DNA from 2 places in the Arthrobacter nitrophenolicus genome. Region 2 is predicted to be linked to the other one. Evidence: riboswitches for the same ligand, from Rfam matches in the RefSeq annotation. Region 2 holds a riboswitch; the other holds the start of a gene.

Region 1 (3,688 bases), 1.8 Mb from region 2:
CCACGCCGTCGCTGAGCCCGATGGCAGCCCGCCCCTCCGGCCCCATCGCGCGGTGCGTGGTGGTGGCCGGGTGCGTGATCAGGGACTTCGAGTCGCCCAGGTTGTTGGAGATGTCGATGATCCGCAGCCCGTCCAGCAGCGCGAAGGCGGCTTCCTTGCCCGAGCGGCCGCCGGAGGGGGCAAGTTCCAGGGTGAGCACCGTGCCGCCGGCACGCATCTGCTTCGCTGCGAGGTCGTACTGCGGGTGGGACTTCAGCAGCGGGTACTTCACCCAGCTCACGGCAGGCTGCTGCTCCAGCCATTCAGCGAGCCGGAGGGCGGTGGCGGAAGAGTGGTTGACACGCAGCGCCATGGTCTCCAGGCCCTTGGTCAGCACCCACGCGTTGAACGGCGACAGCGACGGGCCGGTGTGGCGCATCAGCTGCTTGACCGGGCCCTCGATGTACTCCTTGGTGCCCAGGATGGCACCGCCCATCACCCGGCCCTGGCCGTCGATGTGCTTGGTGCCCGAGTAGACAATGACGTCCGCGCCCAGCTGGCCGCAGCGCTGGAGCAGGGGAGTGGCAAAGACGTTGTCGACGACGACGGTGGCCCCGGCGGCGTGCGCGAGTTCGCTGACCGCGGCGATGTCCACGATCTCCTGCATCGGGTTGGACGGGGACTCGAAGAAGACGGCGGTGGTGGGCTGGGACAGGGCGGCGCGCCACTGCTCCAGGTCCGGGCCGTCCACGAACACCGTCTCCACGCCCCACCGCGGCAGGATCTCATTCAGGATGACGAAGCAGGAACCGAAGAGCGAACGGGCGGCCACCACGCGGTCCCCGGCAGCCAGCAGGGCGCCCAGGGCGGTGAAGACGGCGGACATGCCGGACGCAGTGGCGAAGCATGCCTCCGTGCCCTCGAGCAGCCGGAGCCGCTCCTGGAAGGTTGCCACGGAGGGGTTGCCGTACCGGGAGTAGACGAAGCGCTCGTCCTCGCCGGTGAAGGCGCGTTCCGCAGCGGCGGCGGATTCGTACACGAAGCCCGAGTTCAGGAAGACCGCTTCGGAGGTTTCCTGGAAGTTGGTGCGATCCAGCCCGCCGCGGACGGCCTGGGTGTCGGGGTTCCAGCCGGCGGCGTCGTTATTGAAGGTCACTTAGTTCTTTCCGAGGTTGGTCGGCAGGCCGCGGTTCTTCCAGCCATTGACGGTCCGTTCGCCGTAGCGGTCCGGATCGCCTTCGAAGCCCTCCAGGACGTTGTAGGAGGTGAAACCGGCCTGCGTCGCGGCGATGGCGGCGGAGATGGAACGCTGGCCGGAGCGGCAGATGAACACCAATTCGGTACTGGAGTCTTCCGGCGCCTGCTGGCTCAGGTCCTTGAGGAAATCCGGGTTGGGAATGCCGCCGGGGAAGGTCCACTGGATGAACAGCGGATCGTTGTCCGTGGCCTTGGTGTCCGGGATGCCGATGTGGGCCCATTCGCCTTCGGTGCGCACGTCCACCAGGATGGCACCCTGCTCAAGCTTGGCCCAGGCTTCCTCCGGCGTCAGGTCTCCTGCGTAGCTCATGCGTGGCCCTCGCCGTCGAACTCGAGGTCCTCGTTGGCTGCTTCCAGGTCGTCAACAGCGGTGGCGACGGCGGCGTCCGCCGAGGCGATGGCGGCGGGCAGGACGACGGCCTGGGCCACGATGACGCTGGTGCCGTTGAAGGCTGCCGCCGGGCTTCCGTGCAGGACGTAGCCTTCGGCGAGCGCGGTGGAGATCCGCTCACAGAATTCACGGTTGTCCGGGCCGCTGATGAGGCGGTAGGACAGCTTTTCTTCGGGGGCGTCGGACACGACGGATCTCCTTCTCTCACGCTTGCAGCTCGAATCGGTCGATATGCCGAGTATTCACCTGAGGCACCCCGCCGCGGAAGGAGGGTTGCCGACCGGCCAGTCAGGGCTTGGCGCCGGTACTCATTACTCCCCAAAAACGTAACATCTGGCACCGGCGGCCGCATCGCCGTTGTCGTCATGTTGCGTAACTGAAGCGGAAACGCTGCCGGGGATGCGGTCGCGGTGCCCTTCCCGGGGGACGGCCGACGGCGGCATTACAGCAGGTGGGAGGGCTTTTTCTATCCCATCGCGGGAGGGGCGGCCCGATACAGTTCTTAGGGGGCAGCGCCCCGCCGTCGAAGATCAGCACTGGGGGTCCCTTTGAACATGCGAACAGCCGCGCCCTGCCGCCTCCGCCTGGCCTGGGCGTTCCTTGCCGCACTTGTTGTTGCATGTGTGGCAGCGGTCCTGTCGGCGGGGCCGGCCCGGGCGGCCGAACCCGCCCCGGATGCAGGGGAGCCGATGCTCGGCGTCGTCCTGGAATGGGGCGAGGACACTGCCGCGGGGTTTGCCGAGCGGCTGGGAGCGTCGCCGGCTGTCTTTGGACACGACATCGCCTTTCCGTACCGGTCCTCCGAGCAGAACGACATCAAGGGCTTCCTTGAACAGTCATCGCTTCAGGGGTCCCACGCCATGCTCACGGTCAAGCCCACCGTGCCGCTGGACCAGATCGACGCCGCGGCTGCCGGATCATTCGCTCGGGAAATCCGCCGGTTGACCGCACAGTTCCAGGGCCAGGTGCTGGTGCGGTTTGCCCCGGACATGAACGCCGGCTGGGTGGAGTGGGGCCAGCAGCCGGCCGCGTACCGGGAGGCGTTCCGGACAGTGTCCGCGGCGTTCAAGGATTCCGGCGACGGCCGGACAGTCATGGTCTGGGAGCCGTTCCTGGGCAAGGATTACCCCTTTGACCGGAACCGGAACGCCCCGGCTCCCGGCAGCGACGGGTTCGAACTGCTGGATACAAACGGCGACGGCGCCTGGGACGGGTCCGACAGCGCCTACGAACCGTACTATCCCGGTGATGACGCCGTGGACTGGGTTGGCCTGACGGCCTTCCACGACGACACTGCCGGCGGCGCGGCCGTCAATACCCTTCCGCGCGCCGGCGAGCTGGCGGAGATGCTGACGGCTTCAGGAGGCGAGAACTTCTACGCCACCTATGCCCAAGGGCGGAACAAACCGTTCCTGCTGCAGACCGCCGCTTTCTACAGCCCGGCCTCCGGCGGCGCATCCGAAGCTGAGATCAAGACCGGCTGGTGGGACCAGGTGGTAGGCACAGCCACCTCGGCGGAGTTTGGCAGGACGGCCGCGGTGGTCTGGGACGAGCGCACCAGCACCAGGGACACCGGCGTGGCCAGCATCGACTGGCTGCTGACCGGCAGCCCGGAGGTTGCCCGGGCGGCGCTGGAACGGCTGGAGGCCTCGCCCCTGGTGACCGGTCCCGTCACGGAAGTGTCCGCCGGCGGCAGCGGTTATGTCCGGGCCAACACGCTGGCCGGGCCTGCAGCCTGGACCGTGGGGGCCGCGCTCGTCATCCTCCTTGTGGCTCTGTGGCAGATTCCGCGCCGCGTCAACGCCGCAACGGCCTGGAGCTATACGGACCCGTCCGGCAGGGATTCCCGCGTGGACCTGCTGCGCGGACTGGCCATTGTGTTCGTGGTGGTCAACCATCTGGGCATGACGTCCCTGTTCCAGCTGCTCACCCAGGAGGCGGTGGGCTTCGTTTCGGGTGCCGAGCTGTTTGTCCTCTTCTCCGGCCTGGTGGTGGGCATGGTGTACGGGCCACGGGTGAAGGACGATTTTGGAACGGTCGTGGACCTGACGTCACGGCGCG
Region 2 (3,688 bases):
TCGAGGACAGGGTGAACAGGACGCCCGTGGCCAGCAGGTTGCCCATGGGAACAGCGGACTGCGGCCAGCTGGCCCAGAAGCCGCGCGAGTGGCTGGGGCTGTGCTCTGCCACCAGCAGCACGGCGCCGCCCCATTCACCGCCGACCGCGAAGCCCTGCACGAACCGCAGGAAGACCAGCAGCGCCGGTGCCCAGTAGCCGATTTGGGCGAAGGTGGGCAGGCAGCCCATGAGGAACGTGGCAACGCCCACCATGATGATGCTCAACTGGAGGAGCTGCTTGCGGCCGAACTTGTCCCCAAAGTGGCCAAAGACAATTCCGCCGATAGGCCGGGCAACGAAGCCCACGGCGTAGGTGACGAAAGCGGCAATAATGCCGTCCAGTTCCGTGCCCGAATTGGGGAAGAACGTTTTGCCGAACACCAGTGTGGCGGCAGAGGCGTAGAGGAAGAACTCATACCATTCCACCACCGTGCCGGCCATAGAGGCCGTGACGACTTTCTTCAGCCCTGAGGCCTTGACGTCGGTTTCCTCAAGCCGCCCTGCGGCGGAGTGTTCCGTACTCATGAATGAACTCCTTTGGCGTCTCCGTCGACACCACAATGGGACCGGATGGCGGCTTTGTGATTTGCATAACAAAACCGCAGGTTCACACGAGTATTGCTTGGTACAGCCGGGAGCTCAACGCCGAATAGTGCAGAAAGCATCTGCAAAAATGCACACTTGGCGCGGCGGCACACCGCGTGCCACGGCGTGAAAGCGCCCGGGCTGCGCAGTGGTTCAGGGCAGGAGGTGCTGGCGGAGCTGGTTCCCGAGCTGACCGATTTCCGTCAGGAAGCCATCGTGGCCGATCGGCGCCTGGATCAGGTGCACGTCCACGTCCCCCGGCAATGCCCGTGCCAGTTCCTGCGACTGGGACGGGAAGTAGAGCCGGTCCGAGTCGACGGCCGCGATGAAGAACCGGGCCTCGGAGCGGGCCAGCGTCTCGGCCAGCGTTCCGCGCCCCCTGCAGACGTCGTGGCTCATCAGCGCCTCGGTGATGGCGATGTAGCTGTTGGCGTCGAAGCGCTGGACCAGCTTGTTGCCCTGGTGGTCCAGGTAGCTCTCCACCTGGTAGCGGCCGCGGGCCGACAGGCAGTCAGCCTGCAGCGGCGATTCGGGGGCCTGCGGCTCCCGGCCGAACCTGCCCTCCAGTTCGGCGGCGGAGCGGTAGGTGATGTGGGCAATGCGCCGCGCAAGGGCTAGGCCTTCCTCGGGGAACGGCCCGCCGTAGTAGTCGCCGCCGTTGAATTTGGGGTCCTGGCGGATGGCGAGGGTCTGGGCCTGGGCAAACGCGATTTGCTCAGCCGTGCTGGCGGCGCCGACCGAAATCACGGCGCAGCGCTTTACCCGCTCCGGATAGGTGACGGCCCATTCCAGGGCGCGGGCACCGCCCATGGAACCGCCGAGGACCGCGTACCAGCTGGTGATTCCAAGCTGGTCCGCCAGCCGGGACTCCGCCACAGTGCTGTCCCGCAGCGTCACCAGGGGGAAGCGGGAACCCCACGGCGTCCCGTCCGGGGCGGGCGACGACGGCCCGGTGGACCCGTAGCAGCCGCCCACGATGTTGATGGACACCACGAAGAACCGGTCCGTGTCCACGGGGGCGCCGGGACCGGCGAGCTGTTCCCACCAGCCGGGTTCGTCGCTGTCGCCGCGGGTGACGTGGGTGCTGCCGGTCAGGGCGTGCTCGATCAGGATGGCGTTGCTGCCGTCCGCGTTGAGCGTGCCCCACGTTTCGTAGGCGAGCGTGACGTCCGGCAGGTAGCCGCCGGCTTCCAGTTCCAGGCCCCCGATTGAGGCGTAACGGACAATTCCGTGCTCGGGAACGGTGGTACGGGTGACGGTAACCGTCATGGCAAGACCTCTTCTACGCGCTTGCCCACCGGCGGAATGACCGGCAGGCCAGGTCTTCACCCGGGGCACCCCACCGCGGAAGGAGGGTTGCCGGCCAGCAAGCCGGGGCTGTCACTGGCACTCATGACCTGGTTCGAGTGTACGAAACACCACCCGCCCCGGGCCAAGAGTGTGACTGGTTGTGACTTCCCCGGACGTGCGCACCCGGCCGGCCCCCGCCGTCGGGCGTTGCTCCCGGCCTTGCCTCCCGGACCGTGCGCTCAGCTCCCCGGGCCGTGCGCTCAGGCGCCTGAGGCCTCCTTTGCCGCGCGGAAGCCGGCCTCGAGGTCGGCGAGGATGTCGTCGATGTGCTCCAGGCCCACGGAGAGGCGGACCAGTCCCGGGGCGACGCCGGCCGCGGCCTGCTGCTCCGGGGACAGCTGGCTGTGCGTGGTCGACGCCGGGTGGATGACCAGCGAGCGGACGTCGCCGATGTTGGCAACGTGGGAGTGCAGTTCCAGGGCGTCCACGAACCGCTTGCCCGCCTCTGCGCCGCCGGCCAGGTTGAAGGCGACGATCGCGCCGGTGCCCCTGGGGCCGTACTTGCGGCCGCGCTCATACCAGGGGCTGGAGGGCAGCCCGGCGTAGGCGACGGATTCGACGTCGTCCCGTGCTTCCAGCCACCGCGCAACCTCCTGGGCGTTGGCCACATGGCGCTCCACGCGCAGGCTCAGGGTCTCCAGTCCCTGCGAGATCAGGAAGGCGTTGAAGGGCGAAACGGCCGAACCGAGGTCACGCAGGAGCTGGACCCGGGCCTTGAGGATGTAGGACAGGTTGGCTCCCAGTGCTCCGCCTTCCCCCAGGTCGCGGCCGTACACGAGGCCGTTGTAGGTGGGGTCCGGGGTGTTGAAGCCGGGAAAGCGTTCCGGGTCCTTGCTGAAGTCGAACTTGCCTGAATCGACGATGACGCCGGCGATCGCTGCGCCGTGGCCGCCCAGGTACTTGGTGGCCGAGTGGACCACGATGTCCGCGCCCCATTCCAGCGGCCGGATCAGGTACGGCGTGGACAGCGTGTTGTCCACGATCAGTGGTACGCCGGCCTCATGGGCGGTCCGGGAGACGCCTTCGATGTCCAGCACGTCCTGTCGCGGGTTGGACACCACCTCGGCAAAGAACAGCTTGGTGTTGGGCTGGACCGCCTCGCGCCAGTGGTCCAGGTTGTCCGGGTCCGCCACGAAGGTGACGGAGATGCCGAACTTCTTCAGGGTGTGGGCAAACAGGTTGTAGGTGCCGCCGTAAAGGCTGGGGCTGGCCACGATGTGGTCACCGGCCTCGGCGATGTTCAGGACGGCGAACGTCTCTGCCGCCTGCCCCGAGCTGAGGAGGAGCGCGGCGAGGCCCCCTTCAAGGCTGGCGATCCGCTGCTCCACGGCGTCCTGGGTCGGGTTGCCGATGCGCGTATAGATCGGGGCAAGCTCGGCGAGGGCGAAGCGGTTCGCGGCGCTCTCGGCGCTGGGAAAGACGAAGGAGGTGGTCTGGTAGATAGGCAGGGCGCGGGCGCCGGTGGCAGCATCCGGTTCCTGGCCGACGTGGATCTGGCGGGTTTCGAAGGACCATCCGTTGGACATTCAAGGCTCCTTTGACTGGGCCCGGCATGCTGGAAGCACCACGGGCCGCGCTTGCCATCCGGCCTTTTGCCGGACGGCCAGGTCCTCACCCGGGGCACCCCACCGCGGATGGAGGGTTGCCGGCCAGCGAGCCGGGGCTGTTGCTGGCACTCATGACCTGGGCCCAGTGTAGGAGTGCGCCCGGCCG

The links. A riboswitch is a leader RNA that binds a small molecule or an ion and turns the genes downstream of it on or off. The one in region 2 is predicted to bind S-adenosylmethionine.
Region 1: it holds a riboswitch for S-adenosylmethionine, as region 2 does, so the genes downstream of both, ACJJV6_RS06585 (DUF1737 domain-containing protein) here and ACJJV6_RS14725 (homoserine O-acetyltransferase) in region 2, are expected to answer to the same signal.

The regions. Positions count from the first base shown of each region.
Region 1 is NZ_CP174504.1:1,394,534-1,398,221, reverse strand. It holds gene ACJJV6_RS06595 (O-succinylhomoserine sulfhydrylase) at 1-1,135, opposite strand, end outside; gene ACJJV6_RS06590 (rhodanese-like domain-containing protein) at 1,136-1,546, opposite strand; gene ACJJV6_RS06585 (DUF1737 domain-containing protein) at 1,543-1,815, opposite strand; SAM riboswitch class IV at 1,829-1,943, opposite strand; gene opgC (OpgC domain-containing protein) at 2,182-3,688, shown strand, end outside.
Region 2 is NZ_CP174504.1:3,191,927-3,195,614, reverse strand. It holds gene ACJJV6_RS14730 (MFS transporter) at 1-565, opposite strand, end outside; gene ACJJV6_RS14725 (homoserine O-acetyltransferase) at 779-1,894, opposite strand; SAM riboswitch class IV at 1,907-2,023, opposite strand; gene ACJJV6_RS14720 (bifunctional o-acetylhomoserine/o-acetylserine sulfhydrylase) at 2,176-3,501, opposite strand; SAM riboswitch class IV at 3,544-3,659, opposite strand.